2 regions of the Pseudophaeobacter sp. TrK17 genome follow, and region 1 is predicted to be linked to the other one. Evidence: riboswitches for the same ligand, from Rfam matches in the RefSeq annotation. Region 1 holds a riboswitch; the other holds the start of a gene.
The links. A riboswitch is a leader RNA that binds a small molecule or an ion and turns the genes downstream of it on or off. The one in region 1 is predicted to bind glycine.
Positions count from the first base shown of each region.

Region 1 (7,966 bases):
AAAGAACCCGGCAGGGGCTATGACCGCACCAGGGGTTGTTTCCAGTCCGGCCGCACAGGCTTTGGGGGGCTGGCCATCGGGGCAGGCGCAGCCTACAGGGTGCAGGCTACGGGACAGGCGACGGGCTCTGCTTACAGGCTCAGGGGCATGTGCCGGTTGACATCTTTGTACAGCAAGTAGCGGAAAGGCCCCGGTCCGGCGGCATAGCAGGCCTGTGGGCAGAAGGCACGCAGCCACATGAAGTCCCCGGCTTCGACCTCGACCCAGTCTTTGTTCAGCAGGTAAACCGCCTTGCCCTCCAGCACATAAAGCCCGTGCTCCATCACATGGGTTTCCTCAAAGGGGATGACGCCGCCGGGCTGAAAGGTGACAATTGTCACATGCATGTCGTGGGACATGTCTTCGGGATCCATAAACCGGGTGGTGGCCCAGCGGCCTTCGGTGTCGGGCATCGCATTGGGGGCGATGTCCTGCTCGTTGCAGACAAAAGCCCGGGGTTTGTCGAGACCGGGGGCGGATTGCCAGCGCTTGCGGATCCAGTGGAAACTGGCACTGGCTTTGCTGCTGTTGTGCAGCTGCCAGGCGCTGCCAGCGGGCAGATAGGCAAAGCTGCCCGCAGTGAGGCTATGTTCTGCGCCGTCTATGGTCAGCTGCAGTGTGCCTTCGGTGACAAACAGTCCGCTCTGGGCTGAGGCATCAGTTTCAGGGCAGTCAGAGCCGCCCCCCGGCTGAAGTTCCACAATATATTGCGAGAAGGTCTCGGAAAAACCGCTCATGGGGCGCGCGATGACCCACATGCGCATGCCAGTCCAGCCGGGCAGGAAAGAGGTGGTGATATCGCGCATGGTGCCGCGCGGGAGTACCGCATAGGCATCGGTGAAAACCGCACGCCCGGTGAGCAGCTGCTGCTGGCCGGGGAGGCCGCCTTTGGGAGTGAAATAGCTGCTTTGGCTCATGGTGCGTCCTTGCTCGATACCGTCGCTGCCATCGGGGCAGATCACAGGCAATATGCGGGTGTCCGGGCGCCGCTCCAAGCAACACAAGGGCGATAACTACCTTCGTAATTTTTTGAAAACGGCCACCGCAATGGCAGTGCAGCGGCCGCTTTGGACAGCGTCCGGAACAAAAGCCCGGAAATGGCAAAACAACAAACCCAAAGACGCCGAGGGTCTGTTCAGGATCTGGGGCAGGCTGGATCAGAGATCGTCCACGGCATTGGTTTGGCGCAGCTCAGCGGCGCAGATCTGCAGCCCCTGTATCAGCGCGTCGCTGCGGCGGTTTGGGTGTAGACCACTGGCCGCAGAACTGCCCAGCACCACCGGTGTATTGCCGGGTCGTGACAGCGCCACCGCGTAGCCAGCTATGCCGGGTTCAAACTCGCTGTCGGTGATGCAGTAGCCGCAGCTGCGGGCCTCGGCGATCTGTTGCATAATCACCTCCCGGTCCAGAATCGATTGCTCTGTGTGACGCGGGACCTCCACGCGGTGCAGCAGCTCGGCGGCCTCTTCCTGGGGCAGGCAGGCCAGCAGCATCCTGCCAAGGCTGGTATGCACCAGCGGGATATGCGCGCCCGCAGTAAAGCCAAAGGTGACCGGTCCGCTCTCGGTGGTGGATTGCGCCAGCAGCAGCACCCGATCCTGATCCAGTATCGCCAGGCTGAGTTCACTTTTCAGATCGCGCGCGTGTTGGTTCAGGGTGGGTTGAATTCGGCGACCAAACTGATTGGCCTGCAAAAAGCCGCCGGCCAGGGCCAGAACCCTGGGGGTAAGGGACAGCATGCGGCCCTGTTGGCGCAGATACCCCGCCTGTACCAGCGTCAGCGCGCCGCGCCGCGCTGTGGCGCGATCCTGGTTGGTGCGCCGGGCGATCTCTGCCAGGGTCATGCTGGGCGTGGCCGCATCAAACACGGCCAGAACGGCCAGGCCTTTGGAAAAACTGGAAGAAATATTTCGGTCTTGTACTGGTTTGGTCATGTAACCTGTCGCTTGTCAAAAATGATTATTGGCTGTGACCTTGACAATGGTCGGAACACACAACAAAAATTGGTCGTATGTAAAAACATAAGTACGTTTAACGAACTTTGTCAAGGGCGCGAAAGCGCCATCCACAGTGCGCAACGCCAAAGGATAGAGCCAGCCATGATCAGCCAGGAATTGAACGATAGCCTCACCCGTGTTGGCAAAGGCAGCGATGCCGGGGAGGTTTTGCGGCGCTACTGGCAACCGGCGGCTTTGGTGGATGAGCTGGAAGGTGTCCGCCCCGTGGTGCCGGTGCGGCTGCTCGGGGAGGATCTGGTGCTGTTTCGCGACAGTGAGGGCGAGCTGGGCCTGATCGGGCGCCACTGTCCACATCGCGGCGCCGATATGTGCTTTGGCCGCCTGGAGGACAACGGGTTGCGCTGCCCGTTCCATGGCTGGCATTTCAACCGCGCTGGTCAATGTGTCGAACAACCCGGCGAACCGGCGGGCAGCCGGATGCATGAGAAGATCCAAAGCACCGCCTACCCGGTGGTTGAAAAGAACGGCATCATCTGGGCCTATATGGGGCCGGGCACGCCGCCGGACTTTCCCGCACTGGACTGTTTCCGCGCGCCCTCCAGCCATGTCTTTGCCTTCAAGGGGTTGTGGGACTGCAACTGGCTGCAGGCGATGGAGGTGGGGATTGACCCGGCGCATGCGTCATTCCTGCACCGGTTCCTGCAGGACGAAGACCCGGCAGAGGCCTATGGCAAGCAGTTCCGCGACACCGCTGGCAATACCGAAATCCCGATGACCAAGCTGCTGCGCGATTTCCCCCGCCCTGAAATCACCGCCGAAGAGGCGGATCATGGGCTCAAGATCACCGCCCTGCGCGATCTGGGCGATGGGCGCACTCATGTGCGTATCACCAACCAGATCTTCCCGGAGGCGATCTGCATCCCGATGTCGCGCGAGATGACTATTACCCAGTGGCATGTGCCGATCGACGACAAATCCTGCTATTGGTATTCCATGTTTACCAGTTTTGACCAACCGGTGAACAAGACGCTGATGCGCGAACAGCGTCTCAAGGAACACCGCCTGCCGGACTATGCGCCGCTGAAAGGTCGCCATAACAACTACGGCTTTGATCCGGAGGAGCAGCAGCGCGAGACCTATACCGGCATGGGGCTGGATATCAATGTGCATGACCAATGGGCGGTTGAAAGCATGGGCGCCATTCAGGACCGCACGCAGGAACACTTGGGCAAGACCGATGTTGGCATCATCCGCTACCGTCGCCAGTTGCGCGCTGCAATTGCTGCGGTAAAAGAGGGGCGCGATGAGGATCTGCCGATGTATGGCGGGCTGGACCTTGCCACCGTTTTCGGGCCAGTTTCCAATGACTCGATTGCGCCGGATGGCGATTGGGAACGTGCCGCACAGGAAGCTGATCTTCAGCGTCGCGGCGCCTGTTCCTGGGATGCCAAGGTCTAGACGACCAATCAGTGCAGGGTGATAGACGGACCACGGGGGCAGCCAGGGGGCTGGTGCCGCAATAAAAGGTGAAATGTGCAATGGCTGAAGATCTGGCGACAGGGCTTGCAACGGGGCGCTTGGCACGGATGGGGCTGCTTGCCCCGCAGGCGCTGGCGCTGGCAGAGGATGTCCTGGCCAAGGCCCGGGCGGAAAACATTGAAACCCTGCGGGTGCTGTTTGTCGACCAGCACGGTATCCTGCGCGGCAAGACCCTGGTTGCGGAGGCCTTTGAGGGGGTGTTTCGCTCTGGGCTGAACATGCCCTCGACCCTGCTGCTCAAGGATACGTCACACCGCACGGCCTTTGCGGTCTGGGAGGCCGAGCAGGGCGATGGTGGCGTCTTTGTGCCAATGCGCGGCGCCGGGGATGTGCTGTTGGTGCCGCGTCCGGAAACCTTTCGAGTGCTGCCCTGGTCGCCGCATTCCGCCTGGATTCTGTGCGACCCGGTGCAGACCGATGGCAGCCCTATCAGCTTTTCCTCAGCCCAGGTGCTGCGCCGGGCCGCTGCCGATCTGGATGCGCAGGGGCTGGAGGCGATTTTTGGTCTGGAGGTGGAGTTTCAGATCTTTGAACGGCTGGATGCGGCGCTGGACCACAGCCAAAGCACCATGCCGGGCGCACCGGTGGCAACCCGCAATCTGACCCAGGGCCATCAGTTCCTGACCGAAAGCCGCTACAGCGACTGTGAGGCGGTGTTGGATGACATCCGTCGCAATGCGCAGGCGCTGGGGCTACAGGTGCGATCGGTCGAGATCGAGATGGGGCCGAGCCAGTTTGAATTCACCTTTGCGCCGCTGCCGGCGCTAGAGCAGGCCGATGCCATGGTGATGTTCCGTACCATGGTCAAAGAGCTTTGTGCCCGCGCCGGGTTGCACGCCAGTTTTATGGCAAAGCCGCGTCTGGACAACGCCATGGCCAATGGCTGGCACCTGCATCAATCGCTGCTGGAGCGCTGCTCTGGGCGTAATCTGTTTGAGCCGGGTGCGGATGGCAGTCTGACTGCGCAGGCCTCGGGCTGGATTGCGGGTTTGTTGACCCATGCGGCGGCCTCCTCCCTGATGATCGCGCCAACGGTGAACAGTTATAAACGCTACCAGCCCTATCAACTGGCGCCGGATCGCATCCAGTGGGGGCAGGACAATCGCGGCGCCATGCTGCGCGCCCTGATGCAGCCGGGAGACGCCGCCTCAAGGATTGAAAACCGCGCCCCTGACAGCTCGGCCAATCCCTATTTTGCCATTGCCGCACAGATCCTGGCGGGCGCTGCCGGGATGGCGGCGGGCCTGCAGGCCCCGGCGCCGACCAGCTCCCCCTATGATGCCGGCGCCGCGCGGCTGCCGCGCTCGCTGGGGCAGGCGCTGGACAGCTTTGCCAGCTCCGATCTGTTTGCCGACACATTGGGGCCCGAGTTTGTCAGCTACCTGGCACAGTTGAAACGGTTTGAATGGGAACGCTACCTCAACACCGTCAGCGAGTGGGAGCAGGCGGAGTATTTCAACCTGTTCTGAAGCGCCTTTTACGGCGCTCAAGATAGTTATGAGTAAAAGCGACAAGCTGGGGCGTATTTGCGTCTTGAACGCGCCCCGGCGCGCTGGTACTTGTGGCCTTGTGTATATGGGAGAACCGTCGCGGCGCTGTTGGGCTTTTGGGCCCCTGCGTAAGCCCGGTGCCGAAGGAGCAACCGCCCCGGAAACTCTCAGGCAGCAGGGACCTTATGCACGAAAGACTCTGGAGAGAGCGCGGGGAGAGCCCGCGCCGCCGAAGGGATAACGATCTCAGGCAAGCGGACAGAGGGGGCATCGAACCGGGCGGGCAGGGTGCGCGCGCGGGGATGCCGGAGAGACTTGACCAGATCCCACTGATCAAGCCGGCCCGAATATCCGGCTCCCTTTGGGGGCGGGAAGGCCAGATCAAACCACCGGGCAAGGTGCTCCGGGGCAAGCATAACGGGATGAGAGCGATGAAATTTACCGAAGAACACGAATGGCTGGACGTGGACGGCGATATTGTGACCGTGGGCATCACCGCCCATGCTGCCGAGCAGCTGGGGGATGTGGTCTTTATTGAACTGCCCGAGGTTGGCGACGAATTTGCCAAAGACGATGAAATCGTGGTGATTGAATCGGTGAAGGCCGCCTCTGACATCCTGTCGCCGCTGGACGGCGAAGTGGTCGAGGTCAATCAGGCCCTGACCGAGACCCCCGGCAAGGTGAATGACGATCCACAGGGCGATGCCTGGTTCTTCAAGCTCAAGGTCGAAGACCTGTCGCCGATGGACGACTACATGGAAGAAGCCGCCTACAAGACCTTCATCGGATAAGATCTACAGCCCGTCGCACCCCTGGTTCGGCGGGTTTTGCTTAGCAGCTGCAGATTGGCTTGATCGCCTGGATCAGGCAGACGGGTTTGCCCGAACGCATTTCCTGTGTCCGCGATCTGCTGTCGCGCCCTGCACCGAACCGCTTTGACCCGCCCTGAACAGACAGGACCTATGTGATGCCTTTCACTCCCACCGACTATCTTCCCTATGATTTTGCCAACCGTCGCCACATTGGCCCCTCTCCCGAAGAGATGCAGGCCATGCTGGACGTTATCGGTGCCGAGAGCCTGGAGGCGCTGATCGACGACACGGTTCCGGCCTCAATCCGGCAGGCTGCAGCACTGGAGTTTGGCCGCCCGCTGTCCGAGCGCGAGCTGCTGTTTCACATGCGCGAAGTGGCGGATAAGAACCAGGTGCTGACCTCACTGATCGGGCAGGGCTACCATGGCACGGTGACGCCCCCGGCGATCCAGCGCAATATTCTGGAAAACCCCGCCTGGTACACCGCCTATACGCCCTATCAGCCCGAAATTTCCCAGGGCCGGCTTGAGGCCTTGCTGAACTTTCAGACGATGATTTCCGACCTCACCGGTTTGGAAGTCGCCAATGCGTCATTGCTGGATGAAGGCACTGCGGCGGCCGAGGCGATGACCATGGCGCAGCGGCTGGCCAAATCCAAGGCAAAGGCGTTTTTTGTTGATCGGGACTGCCACCCGCAGACCATTGCCGTGGTGCAGACCCGGGCACAGCCACTGGATATCGAAGTGATTGTCGGAAACCCGGACAAGATGCAGGCCGATCAGGTCTTTGGCGCCCTGTTCCAGTATCCTGGCACCTACGGCCATGTGCGTGACTTTACCCCGCAGATGGAGGCGCTGCACGCCGCCCGTGCGATTGGCGTGGTGGCGGCAGACCCACTGGCGCTGACCCTGCTGAAAGAGCCGGGCGCCATGGGGGTGGATATTGCTGTTGGCTCGACCCAGCGCTTTGGCGTGCCAATGGGCGCAGGCGGGCCACATGCGGCCTATATGGCCACCCGCGACGCCTATAAACGGGCGATGCCGGGGCGTATTGTCGGGGTGTCGATCGATGCCCAGGGCAACCAGGCTTACCGGCTGTCGCTGCAAACCCGCGAGCAGCATATCCGCCGCGAAAAAGCCACCTCCAACGTCTGTACCGCGCAGGCGCTGTTGGCGGTGATGGCTTCGATGTATGCGGTGTTCCACGGTCCCAAAGGGCTCAAGGCGATTGCCCAGCGGATCCACCGCAAGACCGTGCGTTTGGCGCGTGGGCTGGAAGAGGCGGGCTTTAAGGTCGATCCCAAAGGCTTCTTTGACACCATCACTGTTGATGTGGGGCCGCTGCAGGCGGCGGTGATGAAATCGGCCCTCGACGAGGGCATTAACCTGCGTCGCGTCGGTGAGACCCGCGTTGGCATCACCCTGGATGAGACCACCCGGCGGGACACCACCGAGGCGGTCTGGCGCGCTTTTGGCATCACCCGTGCGGATGACGAATTGGCGCCGGAATACCGTGTACCAGCGGATATGCACCGCGAATCCGACTATCTCACCCATCCGATTTTCCACATGAACCGGGCCGAGACCGAGATGATGCGCTATATGCGCCGTCTTGCGGATCGTGATCTGGCGCTGGATCGCGCCATGATTCCGCTGGGCTCCTGCACCATGAAACTGAACGCCGCCGCCGAGATGATGCCGCTCAGCTGGCCCGAGTTCGCCCATATCCACCCCTTTGCCCCCGCCGCGCAGCAGGCAGGGTACGCTGAGATGGTAACGGATCTGTCGGACAAGCTGTGTCAGATCACTGGCTATGATGCGATCTCGATGCAGCCCAATTCCGGCGCGCAGGGCGAATATGCGGGTCTGTTGACCATTGCTGCCTATCACCGCGCCCAGGGGCAGGGGCATCGCAATATCTGTCTGATCCCGATGTCGGCCCATGGCACCAACCCGGCTTCGGCCCAGATGGTGGGCTGGAAGGTCGTGGTGGTGAAATCGGCGGAGAATGGCGATATTGATCTGGATGATTTCCGCGCCAAGGCGGAAAAGCACTCCGATAATCTGGCGGGCTGCATGATCACCTACCCCTCGACCCATGGGGTGTTTGAGGAAACCGTGCATGAGGT
Region 1 covers NZ_CP071700.1:696,043-704,008, forward strand. The annotation lists gene JZI28_RS03265 (bifunctional allantoicase/(S)-ureidoglycine aminohydrolase) at 132-956, opposite strand; gene JZI28_RS03270 (IclR family transcriptional regulator) at 1,197-1,973, opposite strand; gene JZI28_RS03275 (Rieske 2Fe-2S domain-containing protein) at 2,139-3,455, shown strand; gene JZI28_RS03280 (glutamine synthetase family protein) at 3,536-5,005, shown strand; glycine riboswitch at 5,216-5,298, shown strand; gene gcvH (glycine cleavage system protein GcvH) at 5,458-5,817, shown strand; gene gcvP (aminomethyl-transferring glycine dehydrogenase) at 5,994-7,966, shown strand, end outside.

Region 2 (7,966 bases), on a different replicon from region 1:
CTTGGTCTTGCCGAACTTCTCGGTCCATTCCTCGAGCCGCGGATAGCCGGGCCGATTGGTCGGGTCCGCCCATTCGGTCCAAAGCAGGATGTGGCCGTTCTCATAGGCGTGGAACCCGCCGCGCTGCTTGGCCCATTTCGAGGCGTCGGTCGCCTTGATGTTGTCTTCCTTGCCATCATCCGTGCGGTGCGCGGTGGTGGCAACATAGTTCCAGTGCACGGCCGAGACGTGGTAGCCGTCCGCACCGTTTTCGGCCTGCAGCTTCCAGTTGCCGTCATAGGTATACGTTGACGATCCGCGCAGCACTTCCAGACCCTCATCGGCCTGATCAACCATGATGTCGATCATCTTGCGGGCTTCGCCAAGGTACTCTTCCAGCGGCTTCACATCCGCATTCAGCGACCCGAACAGGAAACCGCGATAGCTTTCGAACCGAGCGACCTTGGTCAGGTCATGGCTGCCATCCTTGTTGAACTGCTCAGGATAGCCCGCGCCCTTCGGATCCTTGACTTTCAGGAGCTTGCCGGTGTTCGAGAAGGTCCAGCCGTGGAACGGGCAGGTGAAGGTCTTCTGGTTGCGGCGCTTGAAGCGGCAGAGCTGCGCGCCCCGGTGTGAACAGGCATTGACCAGCGCGTGCAGTTCGCCGTCCTTGTCGCGGGTGATAACGACGGGCGTGCGACCCATGGTCAGCGTGAAATAGTCGCCCGGCTCCGGGATCTGGCTCTCATGGGCCATGTACATCCAGTTGCCTTCGAAGATGTGCTTGATCTCAAGCTCGAACAGCTCTTCGTCGGTGAAGATGTCCCTACGGCAACGGAAAATGCCGTTCTCCGGGTCGTCCTGGATCGCGCCATCAAGGCGCGCCTCGAATTCATCGAGATTCGATTGAGTAAACATGTGTGGTCCTCCTCCTGGCTGCCGTGACGCCTTTGGTGCGTTGTGGCTGGGTTTGATATCGTGTCGCTCGGTTACTGTCCGGCGACGGCCTTAATGGTCCGCCCGCCGTCACGGCGGAAGAAATCGATTTTGTCGGGGTCGAGCGTTGCGCCGATACCTGTTCCTTTGGGGATATCGACGCAGAAATCGCAGTAAATAATCGGCTCAGCGAGAATATCTTCTGTCAGCAGAAGCGGGCCGAACAACTCCGTTCCCCAAGCCAGATCTTCGACCGTTGAGAACAGCTGGAGCGCTGCGGCGGTGCTCAATCCGGTTTCCAGCATCGTACCGCCGTAAAGGCCAAGACCCGCCGACTGCCCGATCGCGATAACCTCGGATGCGCGCTTGAGTCCACCGGACTGTCCAATCTTGACAGCGAAGACATCGGCGGCATGTGCCGCTGCCACTTCGAGAGCATCCTCCGGGCCATTCAGCGCCTCGTCCGCCATGACGGCGATCTCGTAGCCACTGGTGAGTTCGGCCATTGCCTTGCGATAACGCGCGGGAACGGGTTGTTCGACAAGCTCGCATCCGGCGTCCTGCAGACCCTTCAGCCCCCAGCGTGCATCCTGCAGCGACCAGGCGGTGTTGATGTCGACGCGCACGCTCGCGGCATCCCCCACGGCTTCCTTGATCCGCGCCACGTGAGCCACATCGTCACGAACCGACCGTTTACCAATCTTCAGCTTGAAGATGTTGTGGCGGCGCGTTTCGATCATCTCCTGGGCTTCGGCGATGTCTGTGTCGGAGTTGCCCGACGCCAGTGTCCACGCGACCGGTAGCTTGTCATGTACAGCACCGCCAAAAAGCTGCGACACCGGGACATTCAGGCGTTTGCCCAATCCGTCCCAAAGCGCGATTTCGACCGCCGTCTTTGCGATGCGGTTGCCCTTGACGATCTTGTCGACAAGCTGGATCGCGCCATTCACATCGTCAGCGCCGCGACCGATCAGAGCCGGAGCGATATAGGTATCAATTGCGGACTGGATGCTTTCGGGGCTTTCCGCACCATAGCTCAACCCGCCGATCGTTGTCCCTTCGCCGATACCTTCGGACCCGTCCGAAAACTTGATCTTGACCAGAACCGCGGTCTGCGTCCGCATTGTGGCCATTGAGAGTACGTGCCCTCGGATGGTCGGGATATCGAGGATCAGGGTCTCGATCTGGTCGATCTTGGTCACTGGGTTCACCACATCTGCAAAGTTTCGTTGAGATGCAGATTGCCCGCCCAAGCTGGATTCTGTCGATGATGGGTGGGGTCTTGGGTGATACCCTGGGATGACAGAACCTAAGTTCGGTCGGCAATCATCAGGCGCCGCAACGCGCGACGCCTGAAGAAATCTCGGTTTTTTCTGGGGGTGGCAACCGGCGTTAGAAATCCACCTCAATCGCAACGCCTTTTTCCACCGCGAGATCTACGACAGCCGACGCAACCGCGAGGTCCTGAAGGCCGACACCAGTTCCGTCAAAAAGCGTGATCTGATCGTCCGATATGCGGCCCGGGTTTGTCCCGTTAATCACCGCGCCGATCTGATGAATGTCACTCTGTTCGATCAACCCTTCCGCCACCGCGTGCTGGGCCTCGCCGATTGAGATCGATTGCGCCACTTCGTCGGTGAAAACCGTAGCGCGGGCCAACAGTGCGGCCTCGACCTCCTGCTTGCCTTTGGTGTCCGTGCCCATGCAGGCGACGTGCGTACCAGGGCCGACGTGTTCCGCCATCAACGACGGCGCAAAGGCGCTGGTGATCGAGATGATCACATCAGCCTCGACCATGCCGGGAAGGTCCACTGCTTCGAAAGGCAAGACAGCCTCGCGGGCCACTTTCTCGATATTGGGCAGCATCTCCGGGTGGTAATTCCAGCCTATGACCTTTTCGAACGAGCGCTGTTCGAGTGCCGCGCGCAGTTGAAAGGTCGCCTGATGGCCCGCACCAATCATTCCGATGACCGTCGCATTTTCACGGGCCAGATGCTTGATCGAGACTGAAGAGGCAGCTGCGGTCCGCAAGGCCGTAAGCAGGTTGCCGCCCACCATCGCCGAGGGCTTTCCGGTATCCGGGTCGAACAGGAACACCGTGGACTGGTGATTGATCAGACCGCGCTTTTCCAGATTGTTTGGCCAATACCCTCCAGCCTTCAGCCCGAGTGTCAGGCCAGCTTTGTCAAAACCACCCTTGAAGCCATAAAGCGCGTCTTCGTGACCGATCGCTTCGCGGACCACGGAGAAATTGTAGGCATCGCCAGAGGCCATTGCGGCAAAGACACTTTCAACGGCCTCAAAGGCGGCCGCACGTGTCATCAAATCAGCGATTTCCTGTTCAGGTATGATCAGCATTTCAATCTCCTATTTGTCTTGATCCGCCCGTACGCTGTCGCAGAGAGGATCGCGTTGCGCACGGGCGGAGGGCCAGCGGGGAGAGGGCTGGCCCGACCTGCCCCAGCGGGCAGGTTCAGTACGCCCGCCCCCGCGCGGACACAGGCCAGACGGTTTCGACTTTGCCGTTGCGCACGCCGACATACCAATCATGCACGTTGGCCGTCGGATCACAGTGGCCGGGCACAAGCTTCAGCTTTTCATTGACCTTCAACACGCCCTTGGGGTCGGCGATCACGCCGTGCTCGTCCGAGCATTTCACGTACTCAACATCATCGCGCCCGTAGATGAACGGCAGTCCGCTGTCGACGGATTGTGCTTTGAGACCCGCGTCACAAATCGCCTTGTCCGCCTTGGCGTGGCTCATCACGCTGGTTAGGATGAAGAAGGCATTTTCCCATTCACCGGCATCGATCCGTTTTCCGTCCTGGTCAAGGATGCGGCCATAGTCTGCGTCCATGAATGCATAAGAGCCGCACTGGAGTTCATTGTAGAGACCCGAATTCGACTCGAAATAGTAGGAACCTGTCCCGCCGCCCGACACGAGATCGGTCTCGATCCCCTCGTCTTTCAGCGCGTTCACGGCATCCTGAACCTGCCTAATAGCCGTGTCGATCTTGGCCTTGCGGTCGTCAAAGCTGTCCATGTGCTGCATCGCGCCCTGATAGGCCTGGATGCCGCGATAGGTCAGATTGTCGGCCGCGACGACGGCCTTGGCGATCTCGACAACCGCCGGTGTTGTCGTGACGCCACAGCGCCCTGCCCCGCAGTCGATCTCGATGAAGACGCCCAGCTCTGTCCCGGCATTTTTCGCCGCCGACGAAAGGTCGGCAACACTGGCCACATCGTCGACGCAGACAATAACTTCGCCGCCGCTGAACTTCGGCAGTTGGACAAGTCGGGCGATCTTACCCGGATCGCGAACCTGGTTGGAGACCAGTATTTCCTTGATGCCCGCGCGTGCGAAAACTTCCGCCTCGGAAACCTTCTGACAGCAGACGCCAATCGCGCCGCCAATTTCCATCTGCAGCTTCAGCACATCGACCGACTTGTGCATCTTGCCATGTGCGCGGTGCCGCATGCCATGCGCCTTGGCATAGTCACCCATTTTCTTGATGTTACGTTCAAGCGCGTCCAGATCAAGGACCAACGCAGGTGTCTGGATATCGGCCGCATCCATGCCGGGCTTGGCGGGAATATCGAAACCAACTTCGTAGGCGTCGAAATCAATAGAATCTTTCATGGGAAGTCTCCTTGTCAGCCCAATGCCCAGGGCAATTTGTCCAGATCGACGTTGCCGCCGGTGATGATGATGCCAACCCGCTTGCCCTCGAACGCGTCGGGGTTCTTGAGAATGGTCGCGAGCGGGACGGCAGATGACGGCTCCATCACGATCCGCAAATGCTTCCAAATTAGCTTCATCGCATCGATGATTTCTTGTTCGGACGCCGTGTAGATCTCGGAGACGTGGTTTGACACGAAATGCCAGGTCAGTTCCTTGAGCGGCACCAGCAGGCCATCGGCGATGATGTGTCCCGCCTTGAAGCTGCGGTAGGCATCGTCGGCCTGCTCTGGCTCGGCCGCGATCACCTTGGTTTGCGGGGCCAGGGTTGAGAGTGTCAAGCATGTGCCCGAGATCATGCCGCCGCCGCCAATTGGCGCCACGACCATGTCGAGACCGTCAGTCTGCTCCATGAACTCCTTTGAACAGGTGCCCTGTCCCGCAATCACGCGGGGATCATTATACGGGTGGACGAAATCGCCGCCTGTCTTCGCTTGAACTTCGGCAAAAGTCGCCTCGCGTGATGTGGTCGATGGTTTGCATTCCGTGATCTTGCCACCATAGCGGCGCACCGTATCCTTCTTGGCCTGTGGTGCGGTGCGCGGCATCACCACGTTGCAGGGAATGCCGCGCAGCATTGCCGCATAAGACAGGCAGGACGCATGGTTGCCCGAAGAATGGGTCGCAACGCCCTTTTCGGCCTGCGCGTCATCCAGCCCGAAGACCGCATTGGTGGCCCCGCGTACTTTGAACGCACCGGGTTCCTGGAAGTTCTCGCACTTGAAGAAGAGTTGGCAACCCGCCAGGTCACTCAGATAGTCGGATGTCCGCACCGGCGTGCGGCGGATATGCGGCGCGATCCGGACATGCGCAGCGAGCATATCGTCGTAGGTTGGGATGTACATCATACGGCTCCCTGAGATGCTAGAGTGGTGGGCGTTCTCGCCGACGTTGTCTTTGAGCAGTTGACTGTATTGGACGCGGCGACGGTCTCGGCCACCATCTCCGCGGTGACGGCGGACAGGGTCCAACCCAAGTGGCCATGTCCGGTGTTGTAGAACACACGGTCACGCGCGCCCTGCCCTACCCTGGGCATCATATTCGGCATCATCGGGCGCAGGCCCGCCCACGGGATCGCGTGCTCGGTGCTCACATCGGGAAAAAACCGTTCGCACCACTTCACCAGTGGGCGAATGCGGTCATCGCGGATGTCCATGTTATATCCATTGAACTCCGCCGTGCCCGCGATCCTGAAACGATCTTTACCTAAGCGGCTGGTGACCACCTTGGCTTCATCGTCCAGCAAGCTGATCCATGGTGCGGCGCTCTGGCTTTCTTCGTCATCAAGCCGCACGGTGATCGAGTATCCCTTGACCGGATAAACGTTCACCCGGTCGCCGACCTGCGCCGCGATGGCGCGGCTTTCTACGCCCGCACAGACAACAATGCCGTCAAAGGTCTCGGTCTGGCTTTCGTTGTTCCGGCTCCAGGTGAGGCGCACCTCTTTCTTGTCCACGGCAAGCGCCTCGACATCAGTCCCGAACCGCAGCACCGCGCCACCCTTCTCGATGGATTTGGCGAGGCCCGTTGTGTAGCGGTGAATGTCGCCGGTAAAGTCGCTTTCGGTGTAATAGCCGCCGTAAAACTCTCCACTGAGCGCGGGTTCGATCTGCCGAACTTCTTCGGGGGCAACCGCGCGGCGGTCCAGCCCGCCCTCGGCCAACAGCGTGTTGACCTCGGTCGCGTGATCGAATTCCGATTTGTCGGTATAAATGTGCAAGATACCACGGTTCTCGCAGTCAAACTCGAATCCGTGGCGCTCGGCTTTGTCGCGCAACAGGCCACGTGCAGCAATGGCCATGCGGGTCGTCTCGACCGTGTTGGCGCGGTATTGCGGGATCGAGGCCACGAACTCGGCCATCCAGCTGTACTTGTGCCAACTGGGCTTTGGGTTAACCAGCAGCGGTGCCCCGCGGCTCAGCATCCATTTCATGCCCTTAAAGACTGTCGACCAGCGGGTCCAGGTCTCGGCATTCGATGCCGAGAGCTGGCCTCCGTTGGCGAAAGACGTTTGCATCGCCGCATAGCGGTTACGATCAAACAAGGTGACGTCATAGCCCCGGTCCATCAGGCTGGACGCAGTTGTAACGCCGGTGATCCCGGCGCCGATTACAGCAATTCTGGTCATGGTATCCTCCCGCGACCCAGGTTTCGTCCTGCCGGATGGCAGGTCCAATCCCCTCTGTCGCAGGTCACGGGCTTTGTCCCGAAACGCACTTCAGATCGCCGCGCTGATCACAGTCCTTTTGCCTGAGAGGTTCCGGGGGGTTGCTCCTTCGGCGCCGACTGGGTCGGCCTCTCCTGTGACAGCTTGGTAGGCTGAAATACCACTAGATCGCAGGTATTCTCATGTCAAGACTATTTTAGCGTGAGCCTTTATTGGTCTCTTGAGTCAACGCGGATTGATAGTCTTCCGAGGTCACCCATGCGCCCAGACGTGCGAGAATCTCATTGAAAGCCCGCAACTCTTGTGCGGACAGTGGATCCGTCAGGATTACCTCTAATCGATCTGACAAGCGTCGGGCTACTTGCCGAACCTTTTTCCCCTTCGACGTTGTAGAGAGCAGGAATACGCGTGCGTCTTCGGTAGAGTTTTCGCGCTCAATCAATCCAGAAGCGATCAAATTTTGAATGATGCGTGAGGTCAAACTTCTATCAAAACCCGTTATTTTTGAGATTTTCGCGAATGTAGTGCCGGGTGTGTCGTCAATCAGTCGCAAGACACGCAGATCGCGAATTCGACATCCCGTCTCGCTCAGGAAAATCTCATCATTAGCTTGGATCGCCTCCTGCGCAACGATGTTCAGCCGGTAAGTCAGGCGTTCATTTTTGAATGTCTTGTCGCTCTGCACGATTCACTGCCCCTGTCTTTGATACCGGAAAGGTATCATCTCTTACCCTGCTTTCCACACAAAATAGTCTTAACAAGAAACTATCTTGCATGACAAGTATCGCCGTGCAACATTCTTATCTTGCGACTAACCGGAGGTCTAAGAAGATGTTCACCACCTGGTACGAGACACAAAGCAGAACATCGCAGAACTGGTTGCAGACCCTGCACCGCCATCCAGAGACCGGCTTCGAAGTCGCGCGTACAGCTGCCTTTGTAGCTGATCGTTTGAGCGAATTAGGTTACACGGTTGTGACGGGCATCGCCGGTACCGGGGTCGTTGGTACACTGCATGGTCAGGACGCGTCACCAGAGTCACCCGGTCGCTGTATTGCATTCCGCGCTGAGCTTGACGGGCTGCCGATGCAGGAAAAGGCCAAGGTAGACTACGCCTCCGAAGACCCCAGCCGATTTCATGGCTG
Region 2 covers NZ_CP071702.1:96,156-104,121, forward strand. The annotation lists gene benA (benzoate 1,2-dioxygenase large subunit) at 1-897, opposite strand, end outside; gene JZI28_RS22100 (muconate/chloromuconate family cycloisomerase) at 969-2,117, opposite strand; gene bhcD (iminosuccinate reductase BhcD) at 2,308-3,273, opposite strand; gene bhcC (3-hydroxy-D-aspartate aldolase BhcC) at 3,389-4,555, opposite strand; gene bhcB (beta-hydroxyaspartate dehydratase BhcB) at 4,570-5,499, opposite strand; gene JZI28_RS22120 (D-amino acid dehydrogenase) at 5,499-6,782, opposite strand; glycine riboswitch at 6,883-6,968, opposite strand; gene JZI28_RS22125 (MarR family winged helix-turn-helix transcriptional regulator) at 7,018-7,506, opposite strand; gene JZI28_RS22130 (M20 family metallopeptidase) at 7,653-7,966, shown strand, end outside.
Region 2: linked by a shared signal. The riboswitch ahead of JZI28_RS22120 (D-amino acid dehydrogenase) and the one ahead of gcvH (glycine cleavage system protein GcvH) in region 1 are both predicted to bind glycine.